3 regions of the Micromonospora desertarenae genome follow, and region 2 is predicted to be linked to each of the others. Evidence: riboswitches for the same ligand, from Rfam matches in the RefSeq annotation. Region 2 holds a riboswitch; each other region holds the start of a gene.
The links. Region 2 has a riboswitch for cyclic di-AMP ahead of SM577_RS02475 (coiled-coil domain-containing protein). Riboswitches for the same ligand answer to the same signal wherever they lie in the genome.

Region 1 (11,977 bases), on a different contig from region 2:
CGAGATGCTGTCCTCTCCGTCGAAGGAGCATTGCGGTGAGAACTCGCCCAGGGCGAGGTGATGCTGCTTCCACCCGGACCGTCGAGTTGCCGCTCGGCGGTCCGGGACCAGCCGGCTCCGCTACTCGACGTCCTTGAGGACGCGCTCCAGCGAGCCGAGCCGGGTCTCCATCCCGTTGAGCCGGCCGTCGAGCGCGGCCAGCATCCGGGCGTTCGACTCCTGCGCCTGTACGGCGGAGTCGACCAGCCGCCGGTACTCCTCCTCGCGGACCCCGGCCGTCCGGGCCCGGCGGGTCTTGGCGGCCTGCACGATCGTCACCGTGATCACACTGACCAGCAGGGTGAAGATGCCGATCGCGCCGACCACCTCGGTCCAGTCGTGTTCGCTCATGTCGGGTCAGCTCTCTTCCTCGTCCGGCCGGGCGTCCGACCCGGCGGTCAGGGTGTCGGCGGCCGTCGCGATGGCGGCCGGGGTGAGCGTGAAGACGAACGGCCGCACCTCGTAGTACTTCATCGCCTTCCCGTCCTCCGACAACTCCAGGTGCGCCGACACCAGGCCGGCCGCCGCCAGCTTGCGCAGGTGGACCTGCACCAGCGCCCGGCTGATGCCGAGTTCGCGGGCGAGTTGGCTGACGTACGCCCGCCGCCGCGCCAGCACGGCGACCACCCGCATGCGGTGCGGGTTGGCCAGGGTGGCCAGCACGCGCACCAACTCGTCGCCGGGGGTCGCGGAGTCGCTCATGACTCGCCCTTGCACATGCCAACGAAAGTTAGCGGGTCTGCGCGGCGCTGTCAGCGCCGGACGGTGGAAGTCAGGGTCGAGTGGGGGGATCCCCTGGCGCGTATCGGAACGCCGGGCGAGCGGCCGACGGGCGGACGACACGGGACCGCCGGGCCGGCTGGCGCCGGCCCGGCGGTCCCGGGCGTACCTGAACTCAGCTCTTGAACGCGTCCTTGACCTTCTCGCCGGCCTGCTTCAGGTTGGCGGCCGCCTGGTCGTTGCGGCCCTCGGCCTCGAGCCGCTCGTTGTCGGTGGCCCGGCCGGCGCCCTCCTTGAGCTTGCCGGCGGCGTCCTCGGTCGCGTTGTTGATCTTGTCCTCGACACCCATGTCAACCTCCGCTCAGCGTTCCGATACGTCCCGTGAAGTACCCGACGCCCTCACCGGTCAACCGTCGACCTCCGGACCATCACGCTGCACGCCGGTCAGGCGTGCGGGAACGCCGACGCCGCCGGTCCCGTGCGTACGGGGCCGGCGGCGCGCGTCGGTCAGGCCACCGGGCGGAAGCCGCGCAGCCGGAGGCTGTTGGCCACCACGAAGACCGAGGAGAAGGCCATCGCGGCGCCGGCGATCATCGGGTTGAGCAGCCCGGCGGCGGCCAGCGGCAGGGCTGCCACGTTGTAGGCGAAGGCCCAGAACAGGTTGCCCTTGATGATGCCGAGGGTGCGCCGGGAGAGCCGGATCGCGTCGACCGCGGCGGTCAGGTCGCCGCGGACCAGGGTCAGGTCGCTCGCCTCGATCGCCACGTCCGTGCCGGTCCCCATGGCCAGCCCGAGGTCGGCCCGGGCCAGCGCGGCGGCGTCGTTGACCCCGTCGCCGACCATCGCCACGACCTTCCCCTCGGCCTGGAGCCGGGCCACCACGTCCACCTTGTCGGCCGGCAGCACCTCGGCGATCACCTCGTCGATGCCCACCTCGGCGGCCACCGCCCGGGCGACCGTGGCGTTGTCGCCGGTCAGCAGCACCGGGGTCAGGCCGAGCGCGCGCAGCCCGGCGACGGCGGCCCGGCTGGTCGGCTTGACCACGTCGGCCACCGCGAGCACCCCGCGGGCCCGCCCGTCCCAGCCGGCCAGCACGGCCGTCCGACCGGCGGCCTCCGCCGCGCTCGCCGCCCGTTCGACCTCCTCGGGTACGTCGAACCCGCGCTCGCGCAGCAGCCGGAGCCGGCCGACGAGCACCTCGCGGCCCTCGACCGTGCCGGTCACGCCGAGCCCCTCGACGTTGGCGAAGCCGGTCACCGGGGGCAGCGCCCCGGCCTCGGCGGCGCCGGTGGCGACCGCCCGGGCGATCGGGTGCTCGGAGCCGGTCTCAAGGGCTCCGGCCAGCCGGAGCAGTTCCCCGCGCTCCTCGCCGGCCGCCGGCAGCACGTCCACCAGGGTCATCCGGCCGGTGGTGACCGTGCCGGTCTTGTCCAGCACCACGGTGTCGACCCGGCGGGTGGACTCCAGGATCTCCGGGCCCTTGATCAGGATGCCGAGCTGGGCGCCCCGGCCGGTGCCGACCAGCAGCGCGGTCGGCGTGGCCAGCCCGAGCGCGCACGGGCAGGCGATGATGAGCACGGCCACCGCGGCGGTGAACGCGGCGGTCGGGCCGGCCCCCGTGCCGAGCCACCAGCCCAGCGTGCCGGCGGCCAGCGCGATCACCACCGGGACGAAGAACCCGGAGATCCGGTCGGCCAGCCGCTGCACCGCCGCCTTGCCGGTCTGCGCCTCCTCGACCAGCCGGGCCATCTGGGCGAGCTGGGTGTCGCCGCCGATCCGGGTGGCGGTGACCACCAGCCGTCCGCCCGCGTTGATGGTGGCGCCGACCACGGTGTCGCCCGGGCCGACCTCGACCGGCACCGACTCGCCGGTCAGCATGCTGGCGTCGACGGCCGAGGTGCCCTCGTCGACCACGCCGTCGGTGGCGATCTTCTCGCCGGGGCGGACCACGAACCGGTCCCCCACCGCGAGCTGGTCCACCGGGATCCGGGTCTCGGTGCCGCCGCGCAGCACCGCGACGTCCCGGGCGCCGAGCTCCAGCAGGGCGCGCAGGGCGGCGCCGGCGGTCCGCTTCGAGCGGGCCTCGAAGTAGCGGCCGGCGAGGATGAACACGGTCACCCCGGCCGCCGCCTCCAGGTAGATGTTGCCGGCGCCGTCGGTACGGCTGATGTCGAAGCTGAACGGGTGGGTCATCCCCGGCGTGCCGGCGGTGCCGAGGAAGAGCGCCCAGACCGACCAGCCGAACGCGGCCAGGGTGCCAAGCGAGACCAGGGTGTCCATGGTCGCCGCGCCGTGCCGCAGGTTGATCCAGGCCGCCCGGTGGAACGGCAGGCCGCCGTAGACCACGACCGGGGCGGCCAGGGTCAGCGACAGCCACTGCCAGTAGTCGAACTGCCAGGCCGGCACCATGGCCAGCAGGATCACCGGGACGGTCAGCACGACCGAGACCCAGAGCCGGGTCCGCAGGGCGCGCAGCTCGTCCACCGGCTCGGCGGCCGGTTCGGTACCGGCCGGCGCGGGCGGGGGCGGCACGGCGGCGGTGTAGCCGGTCTTCTCCACCGTGGCGATCAGGTCCGCCGGGGTGACCTCGTCCGCGTACTGGACGGTGGCCTTCTCGGTGGCGTAGTTGACGGTGGCGGTGACGCCGTCCATCCGGTTCAGCTTCTTCTCGATGCGGGCGGCGCAGGACGCGCAGGTCATCCCGCCGATCGCCAGCTCGATCCGGTTCGGTGCCATCGGTAGGGGCTTGCTCGTGGTGGTCATCACGGTCCCGTCAGTCGTGCCCGTGACCGGGGGTGCCGTGGTCGGCGCCGGCGGTCGGTGCGGGTGTGCTCGTGCCGGTGGGCGCGGGGGCGGCCGGCTCGTCGCCGGCCGGCGCGCCGGGGTCACCGGCCACGACGGTGAACTCGGCGGTGTGCACCGTGCCGCCGTGCTTGAAGTCCAGGTAGAGCCGGTAGGCGCCGGCCGACGGCACCTCGGCGAAGAAGCTCACCTCGGGGCCGGGGCGGGTCCGCCCGTCGCCGGGCGCGCCGTCCGGGTGCACGTGCAGGTACGCCAGGTCGCCCTGGCGCAGCGCCACCAGGTGCCCGTACGCGCCCAGGTAGGGCTCCAGGTCGGTGACCGGCGCGCCGTCGCGGCTCACGGTCAGGGTCAGCTCGGCGGTGCGGCCGGGCTGCGGGGTGCCGGCGAGGGTGACGGTGTAGCCGTCGACGGTGGTGCTGGTCGCCGGCGCCGGCAGCGGCGTCTCGGCCAGCACGCCGGGGACTGTCACGTCCAGGCCGAGCGTCAGCGGCTCGGCGCCGGTGGGCGTGAAGTCGGCGAACGCCCGCCAGACGCCCGGCCCGGCCAGCGGCGAGGCGACCCGCCAGGTGCCGTCCGGCGCCATCTCCGGGTGCACGTGCCGGAAGCCGGAGAGGTCGCGGCGGGCCACGATCAGGTGCATCCGCTTGTCGTGTGCCACGTCGTACCCGGTGACCGGCCGGCCGTCCGGGCCGGTGACCCGGAAGGCGAACTCGTCCGCCGGGGCGGCGACCCGTTGCAGGGTGTAGCCGCGGTCGGAGACGAGCAGCCCACCGGGGAGGTGTTCCGCCGGCCCCGCCGGGTCGGCGTGCCCGGCCCCGTCGGCGCCCGCGTGGCCGCCGCCGCTGTCGTCGTGACTGGTCTCGGCGGCGGGGGCGACGGGACCGGCCACCTGGCCGATCCCGTACGCCGCGCCGAACACCGCCGCGAGGCCGAGGGCGAAGCCGCTCAGCTTCGTCGCCGTGTTCATCGTGGTTACCTCGGTTTCCTGTACCGCCGACCGGTCACGCGCCGACGAGGTCGTAACCGGCCTCGTCGACCGCGGCCCGCACGGCTTCGGTGTCCAACGGCTGCTCACTGGTGACGGTGACCTGGCCGGTGGCCAGGTCGACCTGGACGTCGGTGACGCCCGGCACGGCGCCCACCTCGGCGCTGACCGAGCTGACGCAGTGCCCGCAGGTCATGCCCTGCACCTGGTACGTCGTGGTGACCATCGGATCTCCTCTCGCCACCTCCACCATATACCCCAGGGGGGTAAGGAGGAGGCAGACTCGTGCCGTCCTTCATTACCGGTACCGGGTGGGGGTACCCGGACAACAGGGACCGTACCATACCCCCCAGGGGTACGCTATCCTTGGGCTCATGACCTCACCCACGCCCGTCCGGGGCTACACCGCCAGCAAGGACCAGCTGCTCGCGCGGCTGCGCCGCGTCGAGGGGCAGGTGCGCGGCATCGAGAAGATGGTCGACGAGGACCGCTACTGCATCGACGTGCTCACCCAGATCTCCGCCATCCAGGCGGCCCTGGACAAGGTCGCCCTCGGGCTGCTCGACGGGCACGCCCGGCACTGCATGCACGAGGGCGCCGCCGAGGGCCGCGCCGACGAGATGGCCACCGAGATGATGGCCGCCGTCGGCCGCCTCATGAAGCGCGGCTGACCGGTCCGGTTCCGGCGACGGGGCCGGCTCCGGCGACCGGGCCGAGGCGTACCCGGCGCAGCAGTTGGGCGTTGAGCGCCACCACGATGGTCGAGGCGGACATCAGCACCGCCGCCAGCGCCGGGCTCAGCGCCAGCCCCGCCCCGGCCAGCACCCCGGCGGCCAGCGGCAGCGCCACCACGTTGTAGCCGGCCGCCCAGGCCAGGTTCTGCAGCATCTTCCGGTACGACGCGCGGGAGAGCCGGATCACACCGGTCACCCCGCGCGGGTCGGACGAGGCGAGCACCACCCCGGCCGACTCGATCGCCACGTCGGTGCCCGCCCCGATCGCGATCCCGACGTCGGCCCGGGCCAGCGCCGGGGCGTCGTTCACCCCGTCACCGACCATCGCCACGGTCAGCCCGCGCCGCTGCAACTCGGTCACCTTGCCGTCCTTGTCGGCGGGCAGCACCTCGGCGAAGACCTCGTCGACGCCGGGGGTGAAGCCGAGGTCGGCGGCGACCGCCTCGGCCACCGGCCGGGCGTCTCCGGTGATCATGGCGATCGTCCGGACGCCCTGGGCGCGCAGCTCGGCGATCGCCTCCCGCGCCTCGGGGCGCACCTCGTCGGTGAGGGCGAAGGCCCCGAGCGCGGCGTCCGGCAGCCGCACCAGGTAGAGCACCGCCGCGCCCCGGGCGGACCACCGCTCGGTCGCCGTCGCCAGCTCGGCCGGCAGCCGTACGCCCAGCTCACGCAGCAGTGCCGGCCCGCCGACGGCGTACTCCCGCCCGGCGACGGTGGCCTGGACGCCGCGGCCCGGCAGGGAGCGGAACCCGGTGGCCGGGGCCGGGCCACCGCCCGGGCCGGCCGCGGCGACGATCGCCCGGGCCAGCGGGTGCTCGCTGTCGGACTCCACCCCGGCGGCGACCCGCAGCAGGTCGTCGGGGTCCGAGCCGGGCGCCGACGCCCGGTCGGTGAGCACGTGTTCGCCCCGGGTCAGCGTGCCGGTCTTGTCGAACAGCACCGCGTCGACGGTGCGCATCCGCTCCAGCGCGAGCCGGTCCTTGACCAGGATGCCGGACCTCGCGGCCAGCCCGGTGGAGAGCGCGATCACCAGCGGGATGGCCAGCCCCAGCGCGTGCGGGCAGGCGATCACCAGCACCGTGACGGTCCGGACCACCGCCTCGTCGGCGTCACCGAGCCCGGTCCAGGCCAGCACGGTGACCACCGCGGTGGCGGTGGCGACGTAGAACAGCCCGGCGGCGAACCGGTCGGCCAGCACCTGCGCCCGCCCGCTGGACTGCTGGGCCTGGGCGACCATCCGCTGGATGCCGGCGAGCGTGGTCTCCTCGCCGAGCGCCTCGACCCGGACCCGCACCGCGGAGTCGGTGGCCACGGTCCCGGCCACCACCCGGTCGCCGGCCGACCGGGGCACCGGCCGGGACTCCCCGGTGATCATCGACTCGTCCAGTTCGGCGGCGCCCTCCACCACCCGGCCGTCCGCCGGCACCCGGCCGCCGGGCCGGACCAGCAGCACGTCGCCGACCCGCAGCTCGGCCACCGGAACCCGCTCCAGCCGCCCGTCCCCGGCGACCCGCTCGGCGTCGTCGGGCAGCAGCGCGGCCAACGCGGCGAGGGCGCCGCGCGCCTGCCCGATCGCCTTCATCTCCTGCCAGTGCCCGAGCAGCATGATGGTGACCAGGGCGGCCAGCTCCCACCAGAAATCCAGGTCGAAGGCGCCCAGGCTGGTCGCCAGCGAGGCGGCGTAGGCGACCGTGATCGCCATGGCGACCAGCAGCATCATCCCCGGCGCCCGATCGCGCACCTCCCGCACGGCGCCGACCAGGAACGGCCAGCCGCCCCACCAGAAGACCACCGAGCCGAGCACCGGGCCCACCCAGGACCGGCCGGGGAAGTCCAGCGAGTAGCCCAGCCAGTCCATCAGCAGGTGGCTGGTGGCCACCACCGGCAGGGTGAGCAGCAGGCAGAGCCAGAACCGGCGGCGGAACATCTCCGGGTCGTGCCCGGCGTGCTTGTCGTGCCCCCCGTGCCCGCCGCCGTGCCCGCCGTGCCCGCCAGCGTGCCCGCCCTGCCCGCCGTGCCCGCCGGCGTGCTCGTCGTGCTCCTCCCGCCCGCCGCCGTGGGGCGGGGTCTGCTCAGCCATGCCCCCAACATCCCCGACCGGGGGTCGCCCGCGCGGGCCAACCGCCGGGTCCGGTCCCGACGAACCCCGGCCGCGGGCCGACCGCCGCGTCCCGACCCACCCCCACCCGCGGGCCGACCGCCGGGTCCGGTAACCGACCGAGCCCGCCCGCGGGCCGACCGTGGGGTCCCGACACCCCCGCCCGCGGGCCGAGCGCCGGGTCCGGTGCCCGACACCACCCCGCGCGACCAGCGTCCGGATGCCGGGATGGCTACGATTCGGCACGATGGCCCTTCGGATCGCGCACCAGCCGACCCGCCGCCGGGCACCGGCGTCACCCGGCCGGCCGGCCGCCGGGCCGACGGTACGTGGTCGCGTCGCCACCCTCGGTCGATCCCACCCACTATTCCGGCCGGCCCGAGGGGGCCACTGAACCGACCGGCCCGCCGACACGTACCACGCCCCGGATTCGTTGGGAGACACTCAATGGGCGCCGACCACAACCGTCCCGCTCCGTCCACCCCGCCCCGGGTGCGGCGGATCCTCGTCGCGACGGTGGTCCCGCTCGTCGTGCTCACCGTGGTCGCCGCCCTGCTGCTCTGGCCCCGCGACACCCCCGGGGTCGACCAGGCCACCGACCCGCCCCGCTACCACGGCACGGTGACCCGCGTGGTGACCGAGTCCTGTCCGCCGACCCCGGAGACGCCGGAGGGGGGCGGCGCCGAGGGACCGTGCGGCACGGTCACCGTCAAGGTGGCCGACGGTCCGGACGCCGGCCAGGAGGTGCAGACGCCGGTGCCGACCGGTCCGGGCGCACCGACGGTCACGGTGGGCGACGAGATCATCCTGGTCGAGCTGACCGACCCGGCCGACCCGACGGCGAGCAGCTACAACATCGCCGAGCACCAGCGCGGCAAGCCGCTGGTCTGGCTGGTCGTGCTCTTCGCCGCGGCCATCGTGGCGTTCGGCCGGTGGCGCGGGCTGGCCGCACTGGCCGGCCTGGCGGCCAGCTTCGCGATCCTGCTCGCCTTCGTGCTGCCGGGGATCAGCGGCGGCGGGTCGCCCCTGCTGGTCGCGATCGTCGGCGCCGCACTGATCATGTTCGTGGTGCTGTACCTGACCCACGGGGTGACCGCGCAGACCTCCGTGGCGGTGCTCGGCACGCTCGGCAGCCTGGTGCTCACCGGGGTCCTGGGCACCCTCGCCACCGCCGCCACCCACCTCACCGGCTACGGCTCCGAGGACGCCACCACGCTGTCGATGTTCCAGGCCGACGTCGACCTGCACGGACTGCTGCTGGCCGGGATCATCATCGGCTCGCTCGGCGTGCTCGACGACGTCACGGTGACCCAGGCCGCCACGGTGACCGAACTGGCGCACGCCAACCCCGGCCTGTCCCGACTCCAGCTCTACCGCGCGGCGACCCGGGTCGGCCGGGCGCACATCGCGTCGACGGTGAACACCATCGTGCTGGCGTACGCGGGCGCCTCGCTGCCGCTGCTGCTCCTGCTCACCGCGGATTCGCGGTCGGTGACCCAGATCCTGACCAGCGAGTTCCTCGCCCAGGAGATCGTCCGCAGCGCGGTCGCCACGCTCGGGCTGATCGCCGCCGTGCCGCTGACCACCGCGCTGGCCGCGCTGGTGACCACGGCCGGCCGGGCCACCGCCCGTACCGGCGACGGCGACAGCGACGCGCCGGCGCGTACCCCTGAAGGTTCCCGGCCGGCCACGGACCGGGCCGAGGCGCTGCGGGCGCTCACCGCGCCGCGCGCCGGAAACACGTCCCCCGCCACCTCCACCGGGTGGCCCGATCCGGACAGGAGCACGGACGCCGCATGGTGAGACTCCGCAGTGTGACCGTCCAGGCCGGCGAGCTTGATAAACGCGTCACTGATCACCCTCCGCCATTACGAAATGACGCATTTAGTCGGCTTAGGGACGTAGATCCACCGGTGGCCTCTCGGGTAACCTCGCTGCCGGTCACCGCCGAAGGCGCGCAGCGGCGCCTGCGGTGCCGCCGCCCAATCGCCGCCAGGCGAGCCGGGGACCCAGGTACGTGGGGTGAGTCCGCGACAGCGGTAGGGGCCACTTCCGCCCCGAACCCGTCAGCTAACCCGGTCGGCGGTCGACGGAAGGGAACACTGTGACGGCACCCCTACGCCGCTGGTTGACACCTGTGGTGGCCGTGTTCGCCGCCTTGGCCGTGCTCGCCGGACCCCTCCCGGCGTCGGCCGCACCCAACACCCCCAAGCCCTCGGGACACGAGGACGGCGACTCGAAGCTGATCACGGATGTGATCGAGTCGACCAACCGGAACTACTCGCAGGCGAAGTCCCGGCTGGAGAAGTCCAAGAAGCGCCAGCTGGAACTCGCGCTGGAGGTCGACCGGGCCCAGGCCGAGCTGGACGCCCTCGCGCCACAGGTCAGCCAGCTCGCCACCCAGTCGTACCGGACGGGACGCATCGGCGCGGTGGCCATGCTGCTGGAGGCCAACAACCCCGACACGTTCGTCAAGCGGGCCACCGCCCTGGACGAGCTGAACATGGTCAACGCCAAGAAGCTCGCCGAGATCAACGAGGTGAAGACCCGCGCCGAGCAGGCGAAGCTGGCGCTCGAGGCGGAGATCCGCGAGCAGCAGAAGCAGACCAACCTGATGGCCAAGAACAAGCGCGACGCGGAGAAGGCGCTGGCGCTGGTCGGCGGGATGGGCTTCACCGGCGGCCTGGTGTCGGCCACCTCGCCGGTCGCCCGGATCGCCCCGGGCCGCACCGCCGACGGCGACTGGAAGGCCGAGTCGTGCAGCGAGAACGACCCGACCACCTCCGGCTGCGTGACGCCTCGGACCTTGCACATGTACAAGGAGGTCAAGCGGGCCGGCTTCAACCGGTTCGTCGGCTGCTACCGCCCCGGTGGCCCGTGGGAGCACCCGAAGGGCCGGGCCTGCGACTGGTCGCTGCAGAAGAGCGGCTTCTCCCCCTGGCACAACCGGGACACCCGGATGTACGGCAACAACCTCGCCGCGTTCCTGATCCGGAACGCCGACCGGCTGGGCATCTACTACGTGATCTGGAACCGGCAGATCTGGTTCCCGGCCACCGGCTGGAAGTCGTACAGCGGGCCGTCGAACCACACCGACCACGTGCACGTCTCGCTGCTGTAGCGACAGCCGAGACCACGCGAAGCGAGGGCCGTTCCCGGTGGGACGGCCCTCGCGGCGTTTCCGGCGCTACCTCGGGATGCGCTCAGGCGATGGCCGCGGTCTGGTCCGCCGCCGCGCCGGCCAGGTCGCCGGCCGGCACCGCGGCCACCGTCCGCACCTCGCCGGCGGCCAGCCGGTACGACATCCCGACCACCGCGCAACGCCCGGCGGCCACCTCGGCGGCCAGTACTGGCGAGCCGTCCAGCATCGCCTCGACGGTGTGCGCGATGTGGATGTCGACGATCCCGTTCACGTCGGTCACCCCCTCGGCCGCGGCCCGCCGCAGGCTGGGCATCATGGCGTCCACCACCGCCCGCAGGTGACCGGCCGGGGAGGTGTCGGTCTCCACCGCCGTCTTCGCCGCCTGCACCGCACCGCACGAGTCGTGCCCGAGCACGACCACCAGCGGCGTGCCGAGCACGGTCACCGCGTACTCGACGCTGCCCAGCACCTCGGGGCCGGTGGTGTGCCCGGCGGTCCGAACCACGAAGAGGTCGCCCAGGCCCCGGTCGAAGATGATCTCGGCGGCCAGCCGGGAATCGGAGCAGCCCACGATCACCGCGAAGGGGTGCTGCCCGTCGGCGACCGCCGCGCGGTGCCCGGCGTCCTGGTTGGGATGGCGCGGGACACCGGTGACGAATCTCCGGTTGCCGGCCGACAACTCGGCCAGCGCCTGCGCCGGAGTGGCCGGCGCGACCGCCGGCACGGACTCCCGTGACGGACCCGGCTGGGCGCCGGGCGAACCGGGGCTGCTCATCCCCTCACCTCGTCCCTCGACGTACCTGACCTGGGCAATCCCGGCCGACGGCGGACGCGGGCTGCCACCACGGTCACACTGAGCGAAAGATACGTCAAGATATGCGTGATATGCATTTCATGTATTCCAGAACGCTTGCGCGCGGCCGGCGACCCCGTCGGAGCACCCCCGGCGACGTCAGCGGCCCGGCGCTGGCCGGGCGAGGGCGTGCCCGGTGGATCGACGCCGCGGGAAATACCATGGCGGGCATGGCGACCACGAGTGGCGAGAACGGGAGCGGCCGGAACTGGACGTTCCTCACCAACCACGGGCACGTGCTGCTCGCCATCGCCCGCAACCCCACCGCCCGGCTGCGTGACGTCGCCGACGAGGTGGGCGTCACCGAGCGGGCCGCCCAGGCGATCGTCGCCGACCTGGAGGCGGGCGGCTACCTGCACCGCACCCGGGTGGGTCGGCGCAACGAGTACACCCTCAACCCGGCCGGGCGGTTCCGCCACCCGGCCGAGGCCGACCGTCAGGTCGGTGCCCTGCTGGCGCTCTTCACCGAGGAACCGGTGGCCGGCGGCGCCGACCATCCCTGACCACCGCCTGCCCGGCCGGCGGCGCCGACCACCCCTGAGCACCGCCTGCCCGGCCGGCGGCGCCGACCACCCCTGAGCACCGCCTGCCCGGCCGGCGGCGC
Region 2 (11,977 bases):
TCCGACCGCAGCCGGTACGCCGGCGGCGGGATCCTGGTGGTCGGCCCGTCCACGGTCTTCGTCGAGTACATCGCCTCGGTGCTGCCGTCGCTCGGCGAGGACACCGCCACCCTGCGCTCGCTGGGCAGCCTCTTCCCCGGGATGACCGCCACCCGCACCGACCCGCCCGAGGTGGCGGCGGTGAAGGGCTCGCTGCGGATGCGCCGGGTGCTGGAGCGCGCGGTCCGGGACGCGGTGCCGGACCAACCGGCCGAGCTGCGGCTGCTCTACCGGGGCGAGCTGCTCCGGCTGGAGCGGGCCGAGCTGGACGCCATCCGGGACCGCGCGCTGCCCCGGGGCGCCCGCCGCAACGAGGTGCGCCGGGCCGGCTTCGACGGCGTCTTCGCCGCGCTCTGGGCACAGGCCCGCCGGCTGAACATCGGCCGGCTGCCGGAGCAGCGCGCGTTCGAGGACGAACTGGCCGACCGCCCGGAGTTCCGGGAGTTCCTCAAGGCCTGGTGGCCCCGGCTGCACCCGCGGCACGTACTCGGCTGGCTGGCCGACCCGCAGCGGCTGCGCCGGTACGCCGGCGGCATCCTCTCCGGCCGGGAGATCCGGCTGCTCACCGCCGCGTACCGGACGCTGGACGGCGAGGGGCTGACGATCGCCGACGTCGCGCTGCTGGACGAGCTGGACGCGCTGCTCGGCCAGCCGGTGCGCCCGGCCCGGCCGAAGCGGGACCCGTTCCAGCTGGCCGGCGGGGTGCGCGAGCTGAGCACCTTCGCCGACCGGCAGCGGGCGGCCCGCGAGGCGGCCCGGCAGCGCCCGGAGGACTACCGGGAGTACGCCCACGTGGTGGTCGACGAGTCGCAGGACGTCTCGCCGATGCAGTGGCGCATGATCGGCCGGCGGGGCCGGCTGGCGTCCTGGACGGTGGTCGGCGATCCGGCGCAGACCGCGTGGACCGGCGACCCGCAGGAGCTGACCCGGGCCCGGGACCAGGCGCTGGGCCGGCGCAAGCGGCACCAGTTCACGCTCACCACCAACTACCGCAACTCGGCGGAGATCTTCGCGGTGGCCGCTGCCGAGATCCGCCGGCTCTATCCCGAGCTGCCGCTGCCCACCGCCGTCCGCTCCACCGGGGTCGACCCGGTCGAGCTGGTGGTGCCGGCGGCCGAGCTGGAGACCGCCGTGGTGGAGGCGGCCTCCGCGCTGCTCGCCGAGGTGGAGGGGACGGTCGGCGTGATCACCCCGGTGCCGCGCCGGGACGAGGTCGCCGGCTGGCTGGGCGGCCTGGGCGCCCCCCGGCTCCAGGTGGTCACCAGCCTGGAGGCCAAGGGCATGGAGTACGACGGGGTGGTGCTGGTCGGGCCGAGCGAGATCCGGGCCGATCCGGGCTCGGGCGTACGCACCCTCTACGTGGCGCTCTCCCGGGCCACCCAGCGGCTGACCACCATCGACCCGACCGGCTGAGCCCGAGGCGCCGGTCGCCCGGCCGGGTCCGCGTGGCCCCGACAGTTGCATACATAGCTATGTGAGCATATATTTGACCGGGTCCGGACGGGCGGCGGAGGGTGTTCGCGTGGGCGCAGGTCATGACCACCACCACGGGGCGGTGAACGCGGCCCACCATCACCGGGGGCGGCTCTGGGGCGCCTTCGGCCTGCTCACCGCACTGATGGTGGTGGAGGCGGTGGCCGCCTTCCGCACCGGCTCGCTGGCCCTGCTCTCCGACGCCGGGCACATGTTCACCGACGTGCTCGGCATCGGGATGGCCCTCGCCGCGATCACCGCCACCCGGCGGGCGACCGGCGACCCGCAGCGCACCTTCGGGCTCTACCGGCTGGAGGTGCTGGCCGCGCTGGCCAACGCCGTGCTGCTCTCCGGCGTCGCGGTCTACGTGGTGGTCGAGGCGGTACGCCGGTTCGGCGACCCGCCCGAGGTGCTGGCCGGCCCGATGCTGGTGGTGGCCGTCCTCGGCCTGCTCGCCAACGTGGCCGCCTTCGCGCTGCTGCGCTCCGGTGCCCGGGAGAGCATCAACGTACGGGGGGCCTACCTGGAGGTGCTCGGCGACCTGCTCGGGTCGCTCGGCGTGATCGGGGCGGCGCTGCTGATCGCGGTCACCGACTGGTGGTGGGCCGACCCGCTGGTGGCGGTCGGCATCGGCCTGTTCATCCTGCCCCGCACCTGGCGGCTCGGGCGGGCCGCGCTGCGCATCCTGGTGCAGGCCGCCCCGGAGCACCTCCAGGTCACCGCGGTGCACGACCGGCTGGCCGCGGTGCCCGGCGTGGCCGGCGTACACGACCTGCACGTCTGGACGCTCACGTCGGGCATGGAGGTGGCCTCGGCGCACCTGACCATGACTCCCGGCGCGGACGTCGGCCGGGTCCTCGCCGCGGCCCGCGCCGCCCTGCACGAGGACTTCCGGATCGAGCACGCGACGTTGCAGATCGAGCCGGGAGCGGCCCCCGGGGTCTGCGGGTCGGTTGAGTGGTAATGGAGCACAACCTTAAATCTGGGTGTGTATTGTGCCTCTATGCCGGATTTTCCCGTGACCACGCAGGCACCGTCAGTCACATCCGCTGCAATGGTCACGGTGGCACCGGTAGGCTCTGTTCCGGCCTCCGCCAGGCGGCACGCACCGGTGCCGGCGGCGGCCGCCGCCTAATCGCCCGACAAGGCGAGCCGGGGAACCATGTTCCTGGGGTGCATCCGCGTCAGCGGTAGGGATCTTCCGTCCCGAACCCGTCAGCTAACCCGGTCGGCGGCTGACGGAAGGACATCTGCATGCCAGTAGTGGCACCTGTACGACGTACCGTCGCCCGGATGGCGGCACTGATCGTCACCACTCTCGCCGTCGGCGTCGCCATCACGCCGGTCACCGCCGCACCGGCCGGCGCCGCACCACCCACCGCCGGCCTGCTCGCCGCCGCTCCCGGGCAGGACTCCGAGGGCGGCACCCCCGCCCTGCGGGCCCAGCTGGAGGCGGCCAGCAAGGGCTACCTGGACGCCAAGGCGGCGCTGGACAAGTCGGTCAAGCGGCAGAAGGACCTGGGCGTCCAGCTCCAGGCCACCGAGCGTGAGCTGGCCGAGCGCACCAGCAAGGTCGGCGAGATCGCCGGCGTGGCGTACCGCGCCGGGCGGCTCGGGGCGGCCTCGGCGCTGCTCAACAGCAACTCCCCGGAGGGCTTCATGGACCGGGCCGCCGCGCTCGACGCGGTCGCGGCCAACGAGGACCGGGCGCTGCGCGACCTCCAGGAGACCCGCGACGAGGCCAACCGGACCAAGCTCGCCCTGGACGGCGAGATCCGCGAGCAGCGCAAGCAGGTCACCCTGATGGCCAAGCGCAAGGAGCAGGCCGAACGGGCGCTGACCGTGGCCAACGCGAAAACCTCCGGCGACACCTCCAACCGGGGCACCTCCACCGCGACGGCCAAGCCGGCCCCGCGCAACTCCGACGGCTCCTGGCCGTCCGAGTCGTGCAGCGTCAACGACCCGACGCCGGCCAACGGCTGCATCACCCCGCGCACCCTGCACGCGCTGAACCAGGCCAAGGCGGCCGGCTTCACCCGGTACGTCTCCTGCTACCGCTCCGGCGGTTCCGGCGAGCACCCGAAGGGCCGGGCCTGCGACTTCGCGGCACAGAAGAGCGGCTTCGGCGGGGACGCCACCGGCGGGGACAAGACGTACGGCAACAACCTGGCCGCGTTCTTCATCAAGAACGCCGACCGGCTCGCCGTGCTCTACGTGATCTGGTACCGGCAGATCTGGCTGCCCAGCAGCGGGTGGAAGTCGTACAGCGGGGCGGGCGGCGACCCGTCCAGCGACCACACCAACCACGTGCACCTGTCGGTGTACTGACGCCCGGCCCCGGTGACCCGCCCCCGCGGCGGGTCACCGGGTACGCCGGACGGACGGGCCGCCACGCCCGGCGCTACGCCCCGGGACGTAGGCCGGGTGTCGTCAGCGGCCCGACGACCGCCGCCCGCCACGGCGGCACCATCGTCCGGTATGAGCCGACTCTCGCCTCCCGCCCGCAAGGCCCTGCTCACCCTGCACCTGGTCACCTCGCTCGGCTGGCTCGGCGTCGACCTCGTCCTGCTCGCGCTCGGCGTCGCCGTGCTGCGCGGCGCGGACCCGGCCGCCGTCTACCCGATCTCCGCGCTGGTCGGCACCGTGCTCTTCGCCCCGCTGAGCGTGGCCGTCTGGCTGGTCGGCGTGGCCAGCGCCCTGCTCACCCCGTGGGGCCTGCTGCGGCACCGCTGGGTGCTGGTCAAGTTCCTGCTCACCACCGTGATGACCGGGCTGGTGCTGTTCCAGCTCAGCCCGACGCTGCGGCACGCCGGGGAGGCCGGGGCGGCGTTCCCGGTGCGGGACCGGATCGACCTGGTGGTCGCCCCCTCGGTCTCCACCACCCTGCTCATCGTGGCGACCGTGCTCTCCACGTACAAACCGTGGGGCCGGCTGCGGCGGGCCACCGGCAGGCCCGCGCGGCGCCCGACCACGGCGGCGGTCCGCTGAGCCCGCGCGGGTCGCGGCGGGCGTCCGCCGACCGGCGGAGGTGGGGGACGCTCAGCCGGGGGCCGGCGGGTCGGCCGCGCCGCGGTCGAGCACCGCGCCGAGCCGGGCGGCCAGCCCCAGGTGGGCCGAGCGGGCCTGGCGGAAGGCGTAGCCGAACAGCGGCGCCGGCGCGGTCAGCGTGATCTCCACGTCGATCCGCACCCCGTCCGGCTCGGCCCGCAGCCGGGTGCGGTTGCGCACAGTGGTGGCGGGCCACTGCCGCGCGACGGTGACGATCTCGTCGGTGGCGGCGACCAGCACGTCCGCCCGGTAGGTGACCGGGAAGCGCAGCGGCCCGGCGGCCAGCCGGTCGGTGATCGCGTAGCTGGCCTGGGCGCCGGGCCGGGTCCGCACCCGCCGGACCCGGACGATCAACGGGTGCAGCTCCGCCTGCCGGGTCGGATCGGCCAGCAGCGCCGCCGCCTCCGCCACCGGGCAGCGGGCCTGGACGGTGTAACTGAAGGAATCCCGCTTGAGCACACCGTCTCCCCACCGTCACTGGTCGGACGATCGTCGCCCACCGCGGGCACGCCTGGCAACGCCCGGCGACACGCCAGCCGGACCGGGGGACGGCGGCCCGCCGCCCGGATACGGTCAGCTGATGAGGGATCACCGACCGTGTCGGCGACGGAGCGCGGAGCAGGGATGAACGAACACGTGATGGTCTTCGCGCCGACGCCGCGGCTGACGGTGACCGTGGACCAGCCGAGCGACCAGCCGGAGCTGCACCTGCACCCGGGCGGGCAGGGCGTCTGGCAGGCCCGCATGGTGATGTCGCTCGGCGTGGACGTGGTGCTCTGCACCGCGCTGGGCGGCGAGATCGGCCAGGTGCTGGAGCCGCTGCTGGTCAGCGAGGGCGTCGACCTCAAGGTGGTGGTCCGCGAGTCGGGCAGCGGCGGCTACGTGCACGACCGCCGCGACGGCGCCCGCCGGGAGATCGTGGACGTGCCCGGGCAGCCGCTGAGCCGCCACGAGCTGGACGAGCTCTACAACCTGGCGCTCGGCGAGGGGCTGCGCGCGCCGGTGAGCGTGCTGAGCGGGCCGAACGAACCGTCGCTGGTGCCGGCCGAGCTGTACCGGCGCTTCGCGGCCGACCTCGGCGCCAACGGCGCCCGGGTGGTGGTCGACCTGTCCGGCGAGCATCTCGCCGCGGTGCTGGACAGCGGCGTGTTCTTCCTCAAGGTCAGCCACGAGGAGCTGATCGCCGACGGGCGGGCCGCCGGCGCGGACGAGGAACAGCTCACCCGGGCGATGTACGACCTGCACGCCGGCGGCGCCGAGAACGTCGTGGTGAGCCGCGCCGAGCAGCCCGCGCTCGCCCTGGTCGACGGCGAGGTGTTCGAGGTGGAGATGCCCCGGCTGCAGGCCGCCGACCCGCGCGGCGCGGGAGACTCGATGACCGCCGGGGTGGCCGCCGTGGTGGCCCGGGGCGGCGACGTGCGGACCGCGATCCGTACCGGGGCTGCGGCCGGCGCGCTGAACGTCACCCGGCACGGCCTGGGCACCGGCCGGCTGGACTCGATCACCGGCCTGGTCGACCGGGTGCGGCTGGTGCCGGCCGGCAGCCGCCCGCAGGAGCGGACCACCCCGGACGAGCTGGCCGAGCGGGCGGCCGAGCGATGACGCTGCGGGTGCTGGTGACCAACGACGACGGGATCGCCGCGCCCGGCATCCAGGCGCTGGCCCGGGCGGCGGTGGACCGGGGGCTGGACGTGGTGGTCGCCGCCCCGCTGGAGGAGGCGAGCGGCACCAGCGCCTCGATGACAGCGGTGGAACGCGAGGGCCACGTGGTGGTCCAGGACCATCCGCTGCCGGAGCTGCCGGGGGTGCCCGCCTTCGGGGTCGGCGGCTCGCCCGGGTTCATCGCGCTGATCGCCGTGCACGGCGCGTTCGGCCCGCCGCCGTCGGTGGTGCTCTCCGGGATCAACCGGGGTGCCAACGCCGGCCGCGCGGTGCTGCACTCCGGCACCGTCGGCGCCGCCTTCACCGCCGCCGCGAACGGCTGCCGGGCGATGGCCGTCTCGCTGGACGTGCTCTCGGCCGGCGAGGCGACCGCCGCCAGTGGCGGCGCCGCGGTGGCCGCCGCCGCCCGGGTACGCGACGCCGAGCGGCACTGGGCGACCGCCGCCCTGGTCGCCCTCGACCTGCTCCCCCGGCTGACCGCCGGGCCGGTGGAGAGCGTGCTCAACGTGAACGCGCCGGACCTGCCGCCCGGCCGGCTGCGCGGGGTGCGCCGCGGCGCGCTGGCCAGCTTCGGTCAGGTGCAGATGACGGTGGCCGAGTCCGGGCACGGGTACGTGCGGACCTCGCTGGAGGAGCCGGGACAGTCGGTGCAGCCCGGCACGGACCTGGCGCTGCTCGCCGAGGGGTACGCCTCGGTGACGGCGATCCGCGCGGTCACCGAGGTGAGCGACATCGACCTCTCCGGCCTCGACGCGGCGGCCGAACCGGGCGGCTGAACGTCGCCGGCTCGCACTCCCGGATGCCCGGGCGCGGCGGGCCGGTCGGCCGCGTGGTCAGGCGCCGGGGAGGACCTCCGGGGCGGGAGCGCCGGCGTAGTAGGGCTCGGGGGCGCCGAAGAGACCGAGCAGGCCGGTGACCCAGAGCTGGCGGTGCACGAACCGGCTGGGCTCGGTGACGACCAGCTTGACGCCGCTGACCTCGGCGGTCTGGAAGCCGGCGACCATGGCGCTGATGCCGACCGAGTCGATGAAGGTGACCAGGCGCATGTTGAGCTCGATGCGGGTCGGCCGGCCCTTGGCCAGCACCTCGGCGATCGCCTCGCGCACCTCGTACGCGGTGTCGACGTCGATCTCGCCACGCGGGGCGATCTCGATGACACCACCGGACAGAACCGACTTCACGATCGACAGGCTCACGCGAGCACCTCCACTCGCCCGTCCGACGGGCGCCTCATCAGTACGCGGGCCGCGACCGAGAGTATTCCTCTCACGGCCTCGGTCGCCACCCCTCGGGATGAGCAATTCGCGGATCCGGGCATACCAAATCGCCCTTATCCGGACTTTTCGTATTCTATTTCCCCAACGATCGGCGGACGCCCACGCGTCGCCGTCCCAGGGTAACGGGCCGGCACCACCGCCGCCGAACTCCTCCGTGCCGGGCGCGCCCCCGTGCTTGCGGCCCCGCCGTTGCCCCCCGCGCCTAGCATCGGCGGGGAGGTAGCCGACTGCGACGGAGGAGACGATCGATGCTCAGGAGACTTGCCGCGCTGGCCGGGGTCGGCGCGCTGCTCGCCCTCGTCCTGGCCTGCGGGTTCGGTGGCGGCGGCGATGACGACGACGACGATGACGACTTCGCCCGCGGCCCGGCGGCGGTCGTGGTGCTGCGCTGACCACTGACCCGCGCCGGGCGTGACCGCCGGCAGCGGCCCGCCGCGTCCCCGCTCCCCGCGGTCCGCGTCGGGCCGCCCGGCCCGTCTCGGCGCAGTTCTTGCGGGCTGCGACGGCGCCCGTCCTCGCGGGCCGGGTCGGCGCCGGTCCTCGCGGGCCGCGTCGGGCCGCCCGGCCGGCCGCGGCGGCGGTGTCCCGTCGGGGCCGCCCGGCCGGCCGCGGCGGCGGTGTCCCGCCGGACGGCGGCGGGACGCCGGGCGCGCCGCCGGCGCCGGGCCGCGCGCCGGGTTTGCGCCGGCCACGGTCGGGGCACTGGCGATGGAGGCGAACCGTAACGCGCCGGACAGACGCCGGAGTCCGAAGTGGCCGGCCGACTTCGGCACCCCGAGGAGGTAACCACGATGTTCGGAACCAACCTGCTGGACCGCCGCAGCAAGCCCGAGCGCATCGCTGACCAGGCCTGGCAGCAGCTCGTCTCGGCGGTCAGCTCCGCCGGGGACAGCGTCCGCGACACCGCCCGGTCGGCCCGGCGGGGCGGCTCCGGGCTGACCGACGGGGCCGGCGACCTGGTGGGCTCCGCGGCGGACGAGGCCCGCCGCCGCGCCAGCCTGGCCTTCGACGCGCTCGCCGGCCGCCGGCCGGCGCTGCCCTGGACGCTGCTGATCGCGGCCGCGCTGGCCGGCGCGGCCATCGGCTGGGCCGCCGGCACCGCCGCCCGGGCGGCGGGCAGCCGCGACCGGGCCGCCGACGACATCGAGTTCGTCGACGTGGACCGGCCGAACTCCCCCGTCGGCCTGGACGGCTGACCCCCCCGGCACGGACCCTCCCGGGCCCCGGTCGACCACGGGTCGACCGGGGCCCGTCACGTCTCGGAATCCGGCCCCCGCCGCCCACCCCGGCCCACCCGGGCCCGCTCCCGTTCCCTCGAACAGAGCAGGAGTGGCCATCCCGCACGGAATGGCCACTCCTTCGGTGAACGTGCGTGGGCTGCGGCGGGGCGGGTCAGAAGGCGGTGATGTCGGTCGGGGCGCGCTCGGCGCGGCTGAGCGCCCGCAGCACCGCCGGCTGCCCGTGCCGGCGTACGGCGAGCCGGGCCAGCAGGGAGAGCACCGGGTCGATCACCTCGGCGGGCAGCTCCGGGGTGGGTACGCCAACGCTGACCGCGAGGTCGTCGGAGTGCACCGCGATCTCCATCAGCCGGGTGGTGAGGTAGTCGTCCAGGGTGAGCGACCACGGCCCCCGGGCCAGGTGCACCACCCGGTCCGCCGGCTGTGCCGGCAGCGCCTCGGCCAGCTCGCCCAGCGTGGTGGCGGCCCGGTCGACCAGGGCCGCCGGCCCGTCCGCCGCCGCCTCGTCGCCGGCCCGGCGGATGCCGACGTTGATCTCGTCGTCCAGCGAGGTCCCGATCCACCGGGCGGGTGCATAGTGGTCGAGCAGCCCGACCGGATCGCCGGGCGGGACCGGCTCGGCCAGCACCGTCGAGACCTGGAACAGCTGGCCGGCGAGATGGCCGGCCAGCCCGCCGACAGCGAACTCGGCCAGCGCGCTGGGCTCGTCCCACCGGGCCGCCACGGCCGGATCGGCGAGCAGGTCGAGCGCCGAGCGCGCGGCGGTCAGGTAGGCCGTCCTGATCGGACTCACGGGTGATCCCCTTCCCTCGTTCCGGCCACCGAGCCTAGGCGCGTCCCGAGGACTCCGCCGGTCCGGGCGACCCGGCCAGAGCCCGGGCCGCCGGGGCGCCGGACCCCTCAGGCCGCCCCGGCGGACCGGAGTCCGCGCCGCACCACCGGCGGCGGGCGCTCCGGGCCGCCCGCCGCCGGGGTCAGCGGCTGGTGCAGGTGATCGCGAGCGGTGGGCCGTTGGCGCCGGTCCAGCTGCCGAGGAAGCCGACGGTGGTGCTGGCGCCCCCGCCGAGTCCGCCGTTCCAGCCGGCGTCGCGGACCGTGACCGCCGGGCCGGTCTGGGTGTGCGTACCGCCCCAGAGCTGGGTGATCCGCTGGCCGTCGGGGAAGGCCCAGTCCACCGTCCAGCCGGTGATCGGTGTGGGGCGGGTGTTGCGGACCACCACCTCGCCCTGGAAGCCGCCCGGCCAGGAGCCGGTCACCCGGTAGCTGGCCGAACACCCGCCGGGCGGCGGGGTCACGGTCGCCGTCGGCGTCGGGCCGGTCGGGGTGGGCGTCGGGTCCGTCGGGGTGGGCGTCGGGTCGGTCGGGGTCGGGGTGGGGTCGCCGCCGAGCCGGTCGGCGACCAGGATGCCGCGGCCGTTGGTGCCGAGATAGACCCGGCCGTACACCCGGGGGTCGCCGGTGAGCGCGTCGCCGGCGTTGCCGTACTGGTGCTGGTCGTCGTTGATCCGGACCCAGCTCGCGCCGGTGTCGTCGGAGCGGAAGACGCCGTGCTGGCCGTCGACCGTGCCGAAGAGGTAGAGCGCCGGGTACGTCCGCCCGGGCGCGGCCTTGCCGAAGCCGACGTTGCCGGCGGCGCTCACGCTGCCCAGCCTGGCGAAGCTGGCCCCGCCGTCGGTGGACCGCCACAGCCCGCCCTCGCCGGCCAGCCACAGCTCGCCCGCCTTGCCGGGCAGCGCCTTCACCTTGGCGGTGGCGGGCAGGCCGGTGGCGGCCGAGGCGGTGAAGCTCGCCCCGCCGTCGGTGCTGACGTAGAGCCTGCCGCCGCTGAAGCCGTAGAACCGGTTCGGGTCGACCCGGTCGGACTCGACCGTCGCGTTGGCCGGGATGCCGGTCGACGCGGTCCACGAGGTGCCGAAGCCCACGCTGTGCACCACCGGCTGGCCGGCATCGCCCGGGGCCCAGACGAACCGGCTGCCGTCGGCGGCCGCGGCGACCGTGCCGCCGTTGTTGATCCCGGCCGGCTCGGTGCCCTGGAACCAGTTCGCCCCACCGTCGGTGGAGAACGCCACGTGGCTGTCGTTCGGGCGGTCCGCGTCGGTGAAGTTGCCGGCCCGCACCATCACCGCCGGCTTCGTCTCGGCGTAGTCGAGGCTGGTGGTGCTGGTGAAGGTGGGCTGGGTGAACATCATCGGCGGCACCGCGTCCAGGTCGCTGTGCCGGAAGCCGCCGATGTCGCCGAGCGCGCTGACCAGCGGCGCCCCGGACGGCGGGCTGACCAGGTCGAGCACCGCTGTCTCCTCCAGGCCCTTCACCATCGGCCGGATGGTGAACTGCCCGCCGGTGTCCCAGCGGGTGAGGTCGGTGCTGCCGTAGATGGTGGCGCCGGTGCCGTACAGGAAGCGGTTGCTGTCGTGCGGATCGATCTCCACCGACTCGTTCATCCAGCCGAGCTTCGGGGACTCCTCCGGCGGGGCGGGGTTGCTGCCGAAGGTCAGCCAGGGCACCGAGCTGACGTCCATGGTGTAGCGCTTGGTGCGGTTCGGGTAGCTGCTGAACTCCCAGATCCGGCTCCAGGTGGCGCCGCCGTCGGTGCTGCGCCAGAAGATCGCGTCCGGCCACCAGGAGATCTGGGTGGCCACCATCAGGGTGTTCGGCCGCTGCCGGTCGATGGTCAGCCCGCTGTAGCCGAAGTAGGCGTCCGCGCTGTCCGACGGGACCGGGCTGATCCGGGTCCACCCGCCGGTGGCACGGGAGAACTTCCAGACGTCGCCCTTGCCGCCGTCGTACGGGCCGCCGGTGTCGCTGGTCGCGATGTAGAGGAAGCCACCCACCGGGTCGACGACGCCCTTGTGCGCCAGGTAGCCGGTCGGCTGGCCGGGGATCCGCTCCCAGCTCGCGCCGCCGTTCGTGCTCCGGTAGACCGGGTTCTCCTTGTCCGCCACGCCGACGTAGATGGTCTGCGTGGCGGTGCCGGGCGTACCCGTGCTCTTGTCGAAGCTGACCCAGGTCAGGCCCTGGTTCTGGCCGTTGTAGCCGTTCGGATCGCTGGGGTCGGCCCGGTAGTTGCCGACGTTGGGGAAGTTCGCCACCCTCGCCCAGGTCGCCCCGAAGTCGGTGCTGCGCCACAGGCCGTTGCCGCCCTCGGCGGCGTAGTAGAGGGTGCCGTTCCGGTTGGGGTCGACGGCGAGCCGCTCGCCCATGCCCCGGCCGGGCATGTTCCCGCCGTTCTTGAACGGCAGT
Region 3 (6,815 bases), on a different contig from region 2:
CCCCGCGCCGTCGACCGCTGCGGCCAGCGCCCGACCCCACTCCGCAAGATCCACACAACTTCCGGGATGTAGTGGCCTCCGGCCCCCCGCGAGGCAACTACATCCGGGATGTTGCGCGGATCTTGCCCGGCCGCCCGTCCGCACGGCAGCCCGGCGAGGCAGGGCACGAGGGGGTGGCGGGCACCGGGCACCGCTGCCAGGAAAAAGTTTCACTCCGGCAACATATGGTCGTTCTCAAATCTGTCGATCGGTTGTAACGTCTGGCCCACGTTCTCAGCCACGGCGTGACATACCCCCTGTCGCGCCGCCAGAAAGAGGTGGGCCCATGGGACTTCGTCCCGACCTGCTGACCCGGCGTGCCGCCGGTGTCGCGTCGACGACCCTCGCGCTGCTGCTCAGCACCGCCGCGGTGGGCGTCGTACCGGCCGCTTCGGCCTTCTCCGCCGCGCCCGGTGAGGCGTGCGTCGAGCCGGCCGACGTCCACGCCGACGCCCGGATCAAGGCGGGCGGCGCGGCCAAGCACGAACCGAACGAGCTGACCCTCGCGGAGAGCCGCGAGCGGGAGGCCGACCTGGCCGCCGCGCTCCGGGAGCGCGCCCGGTTCCGCACCGGCGCCGGGGCGAGCACCCTCGCCGCCACCGTGACCGTCCCGGTGGTGGTGCACGTGATCCAGCGGGACAGCACCCGGGCCGGCGGCAACATCCCGGACTCGATGATCACCTCGCAGATCAACGTGCTGAACCAGTCCTACAGCGGCGCGACCGGCGGCGCGGCCACGGCGTTCAGCTTCCAGCTACAGAAGATCAACCGGGTGACCAACCCGGCGTGGTACCCGATCGTGCAGGGCTCGTCGGCGGAGCGGTCGATGAAGACCTCGCTGCGTGAGGGCGGCAAGAACACCCTCAACATGTACCTGGGCGAGCTGAGCGACGACCTGCTCGGCTGGGCGACCTTCCCGCAGCGCAAGCTGAGCAGCATGGATGGCGTCGTCGTGCTGAGCGAGTCGCTGCCGGGTGGCACCGCCACCAACTACAACCAGGGCGACACCGGCACCCACGAGGTGGGCCACTGGCTGAACCTCTACCACACCTTCCAGGGCGGCTGCTCGGGTCAGGGTGACAGCGTCAGCGACACCGCGGCCGAGGCTTCGCCGGCCTTCCAGTGCCCGACCGGGCGGGACACCTGCACCGCCCCGGGCGTGGACCCGATCACCAACTTCATGGACTACACCTACGACTCGTGCATGTACCAGTTCACCGCCGGGCAGGCGAGCCGAATGCTGACCGCGTGGAACGCGTACCGCGCGGCCTGACCTGACGTACGCCATCGGTGCCGGCTCCGGAGGACGGAGCCGGCACCGGTGTCTTCGGGCTCAGGCGGCCTCGCGGCGGCGCATCCGGGGGGCGGGGTCGGCGGCCGGGGCGTCGGCCGGCGCACCCGGGTCGAGCCAGACCTGGACGGCGGGGTGGCCGTGCCCGTTGCCGGGGCCACCCGCGGCGCCGGCGTCGCGGCGGGTCAGCATCGCCACGTCGACGGTGAACTCGAACAACCGCCAGTCGACGTGCGGGGCGGCCCGGTAGCTGCGGGCCAGCCGGGCGACCCGGGCCGGGTCGGTGACCGGGCGGGCGCGCCCGGCGACGTAGGCCTCGTCGTCGCTCTCCTCGGGCGGGAAGGAGTGCAGCGCGTAGCGGCCGTCGCGTTCCAGGTCGCGCCGTTTCGGCGAGTCGACCACGAAGCAGAACAGCCCCTCGTCGGTGATCACCGGGGAGACCGGGTGCACCCGGGGCCCGCCGTCGGCGCGGACCGTGGCCAGGTAGCCGAAGCCCGGCCCGTACTGCTGCATGAGAAGGCGGATCCCGTCGGCGAGTCGGGGCTCGTCAGCGGCGAATTCGGACCAGGATGCCATGTGGACATTCTATCGAACAGGTGTACGAAGACCTAGTCCGACACGCAGGTCACCCCGGCCGCTTCGCTATGGTGTTCCGATGCTGCTCTCCGACCGCGACCTGGTCTCCGAGATCAAGGCGGGCACCCTGGCGCTGGAGCCGTTCGAGCCCACGCTGGTGCAGCCGTCCAGCATCGACGTACGCCTGGACAAGCTGTTCCGGGTCTTCAACAACCACCTCTACACCCACATCGACCCGGCGCGGCAGCAGGACGAGCTGACCTCGGTGGTGGAGGTGCCCGACGGCGAGCCGTTCGTGCTGCACCCGGGCGAGTTCGTGCTCGCCTCCACGCTCGAGGTGATCTCGCTCGGCGACCAGCTCGCCGGCCGGCTGGAGGGCAAGTCGAGCCTGGGCCGGCTCGGCCTGCTCACCCACTCCACCGCCGGCTTCATCGACCCCGGCTTCTCCGGGCACGTGACGCTGGAGCTGTCGAACGTGGCGAACCTGCCGATCACCCTCTGGCCGGGCATGAAGATCGGCCAGCTCTGCATCTTCCGGCTCTCGTCGCCGGCCGAGCACCCGTACGGCTCGGCCGTCTACGGCTCGCGCTACCAGGGGCAGCGCGGCCCGACGCCGAGCCGCTCCTGGCAGCAGTGGCGCACCTGGCCGACCCGCTGACGCAGCCGAAAAGGGGCCCGCTCCGGCGCCGGAGCGGGCCCCTTTTCGGTGGTACGCGGTCAGCCCGGCCGGCCGTAGCTGTGGATCGGGCCGTCGTCGACCTTCTTCATCTTGATCGGCACCCCGGCGCGGGAGGCGTGCACCACCCAGCCGCCGCCGACGTACATGCCGACGTGGTGCAGGTCGGAGTAGTAGAAAACCAGATCGCCCGGGCGCAGCTCTCCCCGGCTGACCGTCCTGGTGACCCCGCGCTGCTGCGCGGCGTTGTGCGGCAGCGAGACCCCGGCCTTGGCCCAGGCGGCCAGCATCAGCCCCGAGCAGTCGTACGAGTTCGGGCCCTCGGCGCCCCAGACGTACGGCTTGCCGATCTGGGCGCAGGCGAACTTGACAGCGACCCCGGCCGCGCCGCCCGGGTAGCTGGCCGGGCAGGGGGCGGGGCGCAGCGGCCCGCCGCCGCCGTTGCCGTAGACCTTGATCCGCAGCTTCTGCAGCCGGTCGATCTCGGCGTTGATCTGCTTCTTCTTCGCCGCCAGTTGCGCCTCGGTCTTGGCGAGTTGGGCGACCATCTCGTCCAGCGGCGCCTTCTTGGCGGCCAACTGGTCGCGCAGGTCGGCGACCTGCCGAACGTCCTGCTGCTGGCGGTGGGCGAACCGGTCGAGCAGTTCGAGCTGCCCGACCACCTCGCTCGGCGAGCGGCTGTCCAGCACGGCGTTGATGGTGAGCACGTTCTCGCCCTTGTAGGCGCGGACGGCCAGCGCGCTGACCTTCTCCATCGCCTGGTCGACCTGGGCCTGGAGCGGCTTGATCTGGGCGGCCAGGGCGTCGGCCTGCTTCCGCTTGGCGGCCAGGTCCTGGCGGGTGGCGTTGTGCCGTTCGATGATCGGTTCGAGCTTGTTCCAGTCCTCGTCGATCTGGCGCTCGATCTCGGCGACGGTGGGTTCGGCGTGGGCCGCCGTGGCGCCGCCGGTCAGAACGACGGCGAAGCCGACCAGGGCGGCGAGTGCGGTGGTGCAGCGGGACCAGCGTGGGCGCGGCGCAGCCGTGGTCGGGTCGGCGGACGCCGACCGTGCCGACGGTGGCCGCGGGGCATGGTGTGCCACCGGGCTCCGTACTCCTTCTTCCCAGACCGCCTACCGGGTTAGCTGACGGGTTCGGGCGGGAAGGGGACGCCCTACCGCAGTGGCTGCGGATTCACCCCGGGTTACCTGGTTCCCCGGTTCGCTCGGAAGCGATTCGGCGGTGTCGGACCGTTACCGCCCGGGTTGGACGGACCTGTTGTCGGGCCGACGAATGACCAGAGTAGAGACGCTCGTTATCAATCCGCAACCCGTGTCGCCGTGACACTCCGTACGCCACAGGGATCGACAGCCTTCGGCGGGGCGGGCCGAAGGTTTTCTTCTTCAGGAGTTGATGCATGGAAAGGTATTGACGTAAGGCCGGGCCCGGGGTGAAGGTGACCGCATCGTCCACCCGTCTGAGCAGGGGGTCCGATGCAGTCGTCCACGAGATCCACGAGATCCACGAGATCGAGGAGCAGGCGCGCCCTGCTCGCCGCCGCCGCGGCGCTCGCCATGGCGGTCACCCCGTTCGCCGCCGGTCCGGCCGCCGCCGAACCCCTCGACCGGCAGCAGCAGTACGCCGCCGCGGCCACCGAGTTCGGCGTGCCGGAGAGCGTCCTGCTCGCCGTGTCGTACCTCGAGTCGCGGTGGGACACCCATCCCGGCAACCCGAGCACCAGCGGCGGTTACGGCCCGATGCACCTCACCGACGCCGCCCACGTCACCGCACAGCCCGCCCGCGGCCACATCGACGAGGGCGAGGACCCGCGCGGGGACGACGCTCGGCCGCTGACCGTCACCGCGCCGGTCGGAGCCGGGTCGCCCCCGGCCGCCCCGGCCGACGCCGCGCTGCAGACCCTCCAGGCCGCCGCCGCGCTGACCGGCGCCAGCGAGGAGGCGTTGCGCTCCGACCCGACCGCGAACATCCGCGGCGGCGCGGCGCTGCTCGCCGCGTACCAGCGGGAACTGGGTGCCCCGGTCGGCGCGGACAGCGACCCGGCGGCCTGGTACGGCGCGGTGGCCCGCTACTCGGGCGCCGGCGCCGAGGACACCGCCGCCGCCTTCGCCGACGAGGTGTACGGCCAGATCAACGCGGGCGCGACCCGGACCACCGACGACGGGCACCTGGTGACCCTCGCCGCGCGCGACGTCAGCCCGGACGAGTCGACGCTGCACAGGCTCGGGCTGCGGCGGGCGGAGCGGCCCGACGGGCTGGAGTGCCCGATCGGTCTCGGCTGCGAGTGGATCCCGGCCCCGTACGAGAAGTACGGCCCGGGCGCCGGCGACTACGGCAACCACGACCTGGGCAACCGGCCGGCCCAGCAGAAGATCGAGTACATCGTCATCCACGACACCGAGGGCTACTTCTGGCCCAGCGTCGGCCTGGTGCAGCGGGCGGACTACGTGGGCTGGCACTACACGCTGCGCTCGGTGGACGGTCACATCGCCCAGCACATCAAGACCAAGGACGTCGGCTGGCACGCCGGCAACTGGTACGTCAACGCCAAGTCCATCGGCCTGGAGCACGAGGGCTTCGCCGGCCACGGCACCTGGTACACCGAGGCGATGTACCGCACCTCGGCCAAGCTGGTCCGGCACCTGGCGCTGCGCTACAACATCCCGCTCGACCGGCACCACATCATCGGGCACGACAACGTCCCCGGCACGGTGGCGGCGAACGTCGCGGGCATGCACTGGGACCCGGGGCCGTACTGGGACTGGTCGCACTACTTCGACCTGCTGAAGGCGCCGTTCCGGGCCACCGGCACGGCGCGGACCGGGCTGGTGACCATCGACCCCGACTTCCCCGACAACCAGCCGGCGTTCACCGGCTGCTCGCGGCAGCCGCCGGGGGTGCCGACCCCGCCGCCGCCGGTCACCGACCCCTGCCCGCTGCGCGGCTCCTCCGCGGTGCTGCTGCGCAGCGCGCCGAGCCACGACGCGCCGCTGGCCGTGGACCTCGGCGAGCACCCGGACGGTTCGCCGGGCACCATGTACGTCCCGGACCACAGCGCCCGCGGGTCGGCCGGCCAGACGTACGCGGTGGCCGAGGTGCGGGGCGACTGGACGGCGATCTGGTACCTCGGCCAGAAGGCGTGGTTCCACAACCCCGCGTCGGCGCCGACGGCGAAGTGGGCCACCGGCTTCGTGGTGACGCCGAAGCCCGGCAAGGCCACCATCCCGGTCTACGGGCGGGCCTACCCGGAGCGGGACGCCTACCCGGCCGGCGTGCCGTACCAGGCGATCTCACCGCTGCAGTACACGCTCGCCGCCGGGCAGCGGTACGCGGTGGGCGCGGTCGTGCCGAGCGAGTACTACCGCGCGGTGACCTTCGACGGCTCGTCCCCGGGCGACTGGACCGTCGTCCGCGGCGACCTGCGCTACGTGCAGGTCCAGTTCGGTCACCGGATCGGCTACGTGAACCTGGACGACGTGCTGATCCTGCCGTCCCCGGTCGGCGCTCCGCGGTGAGCCGCCCGGCCTGAGACGGGGCTCGGCACCGATTCGCGGAAACACCGAGGGCCCCCGGTCGGTCGACCGGGGGCCCTCGGGCGGTTCGGGACGGATCAGGGTCGGCGGAATCCGGCGACCGGCATGGTGTTGATGCTGGAGACGTTGACCGGTTTGCCGGCGCGTGGTGCGTGCACCATCTTGTCGTTGCCGAGGTAGAGCCCGACATGGTGCAGGTCGCTGAAGAAGAAGACCAGGTCACCCGGGCGCGCGTCGGAGCGCGAGATGGCCTTGCCCTCGTTCCACTGGGCGCCGGTGTGGTGGGTCAGGTAGACCCCGGCCGCCTTGTAGGCGTACTGGGTCAGGCCGGAGCAGTCGAACGAGTCCGGGCCGTCGGCGCCCCACACGTACGGCTTGCCGACCTGGGCGCAGGCGGTCCGGATCGCGATCCGGGCCTTCTCGCTGACCACCCCGTTGATGGTCGGGCACTGGTCCGTCTTGACGGTGGTCACCGGCAGCATCTTCTCCAGCCGCTTGACCTCGGCCTCGATGTGCTTCTTCTTCGCCGCCAGCTCGTTCTGCTGCTTCACCTGGTCCGCGATCAGCGTGTCGAGCTGCTGCTTCTGGTCGTCGTACTTCTTGCGGACCGCGAGCACACCCTCGATCTGCTTGCGCTCCTGGGCGGCCAGCCGGTCGAGGAGGGTGAGCTGCTCGGTGAGCGTGCTCGGCTTGGCGCTGACCA

Region 1: linked by a shared signal. The riboswitch ahead of SM577_RS10990 (coiled-coil domain-containing protein) and the one ahead of SM577_RS02475 (coiled-coil domain-containing protein) in region 2 are both predicted to bind cyclic di-AMP.
Region 3: linked by a shared signal. The riboswitch ahead of SM577_RS22890 (C40 family peptidase) and the one ahead of SM577_RS02475 (coiled-coil domain-containing protein) in region 2 are both predicted to bind cyclic di-AMP.

Annotation. Positions count from the first base shown of each region.
Region 1 covers NZ_JAXCFQ010000004.1:472,374-484,350, reverse strand. The annotation lists gene SM577_RS11035 (hypothetical protein) at 121-390, opposite strand; gene SM577_RS11030 (ArsR/SmtB family transcription factor) at 397-741, opposite strand; gene SM577_RS11025 (CsbD family protein) at 935-1,108, opposite strand; gene SM577_RS11020 (heavy metal translocating P-type ATPase) at 1,267-3,522, opposite strand; gene SM577_RS11015 (hypothetical protein) at 3,533-4,528, opposite strand; gene SM577_RS11010 (heavy-metal-associated domain-containing protein) at 4,563-4,772, opposite strand; gene SM577_RS11005 (metal-sensitive transcriptional regulator) at 4,921-5,217, shown strand; gene SM577_RS11000 (copper-translocating P-type ATPase) at 5,201-7,360, opposite strand; gene SM577_RS10995 (YibE/F family protein) at 7,826-9,181, shown strand; cyclic di-AMP (ydaO/yuaA leader) riboswitch at 9,348-9,478, shown strand; gene SM577_RS10990 (coiled-coil domain-containing protein) at 9,483-10,499, shown strand; gene SM577_RS10985 (carbonic anhydrase) at 10,582-11,295, opposite strand; gene SM577_RS10980 (helix-turn-helix transcriptional regulator) at 11,535-11,876, shown strand.
Region 2 covers NZ_JAXCFQ010000001.1:531,761-543,737, forward strand. The annotation lists gene SM577_RS02465 (HelD family protein) at 1-1,452, shown strand, start outside; gene SM577_RS02470 (cation diffusion facilitator family transporter) at 1,562-2,476, shown strand; cyclic di-AMP (ydaO/yuaA leader) riboswitch at 2,631-2,762, shown strand; gene SM577_RS02475 (coiled-coil domain-containing protein) at 2,767-3,840, shown strand; gene SM577_RS02480 (hypothetical protein) at 3,991-4,500, shown strand; gene SM577_RS02485 (SRPBCC family protein) at 4,552-5,019, opposite strand; gene SM577_RS02490 (1-phosphofructokinase family hexose kinase) at 5,185-6,162, shown strand; gene surE (5'/3'-nucleotidase SurE) at 6,159-6,998, shown strand; gene SM577_RS02500 (STAS domain-containing protein) at 7,056-7,418, opposite strand; gene SM577_RS02505 (hypothetical protein) at 7,748-7,891, shown strand; gene SM577_RS02510 (hypothetical protein) at 8,291-8,695, shown strand; gene SM577_RS02515 (maleylpyruvate isomerase N-terminal domain-containing protein) at 8,892-9,530, opposite strand; gene SM577_RS02520 (cellulose binding domain-containing protein) at 9,712-11,977, opposite strand, start outside.
Region 3 covers NZ_JAXCFQ010000011.1:233,144-239,958, reverse strand. The annotation lists gene SM577_RS22905 (zinc metalloprotease) at 326-1,312, shown strand; gene SM577_RS22900 (pyridoxamine 5'-phosphate oxidase family protein) at 1,373-1,906, opposite strand; gene dcd (dCTP deaminase) at 1,986-2,564, shown strand; gene SM577_RS22890 (C40 family peptidase) at 2,624-3,664, opposite strand; cyclic di-AMP (ydaO/yuaA leader) riboswitch at 3,677-3,813, opposite strand; gene SM577_RS22885 (N-acetylmuramoyl-L-alanine amidase) at 4,055-6,094, shown strand; gene SM577_RS22880 (C40 family peptidase) at 6,190-6,815, opposite strand, start outside.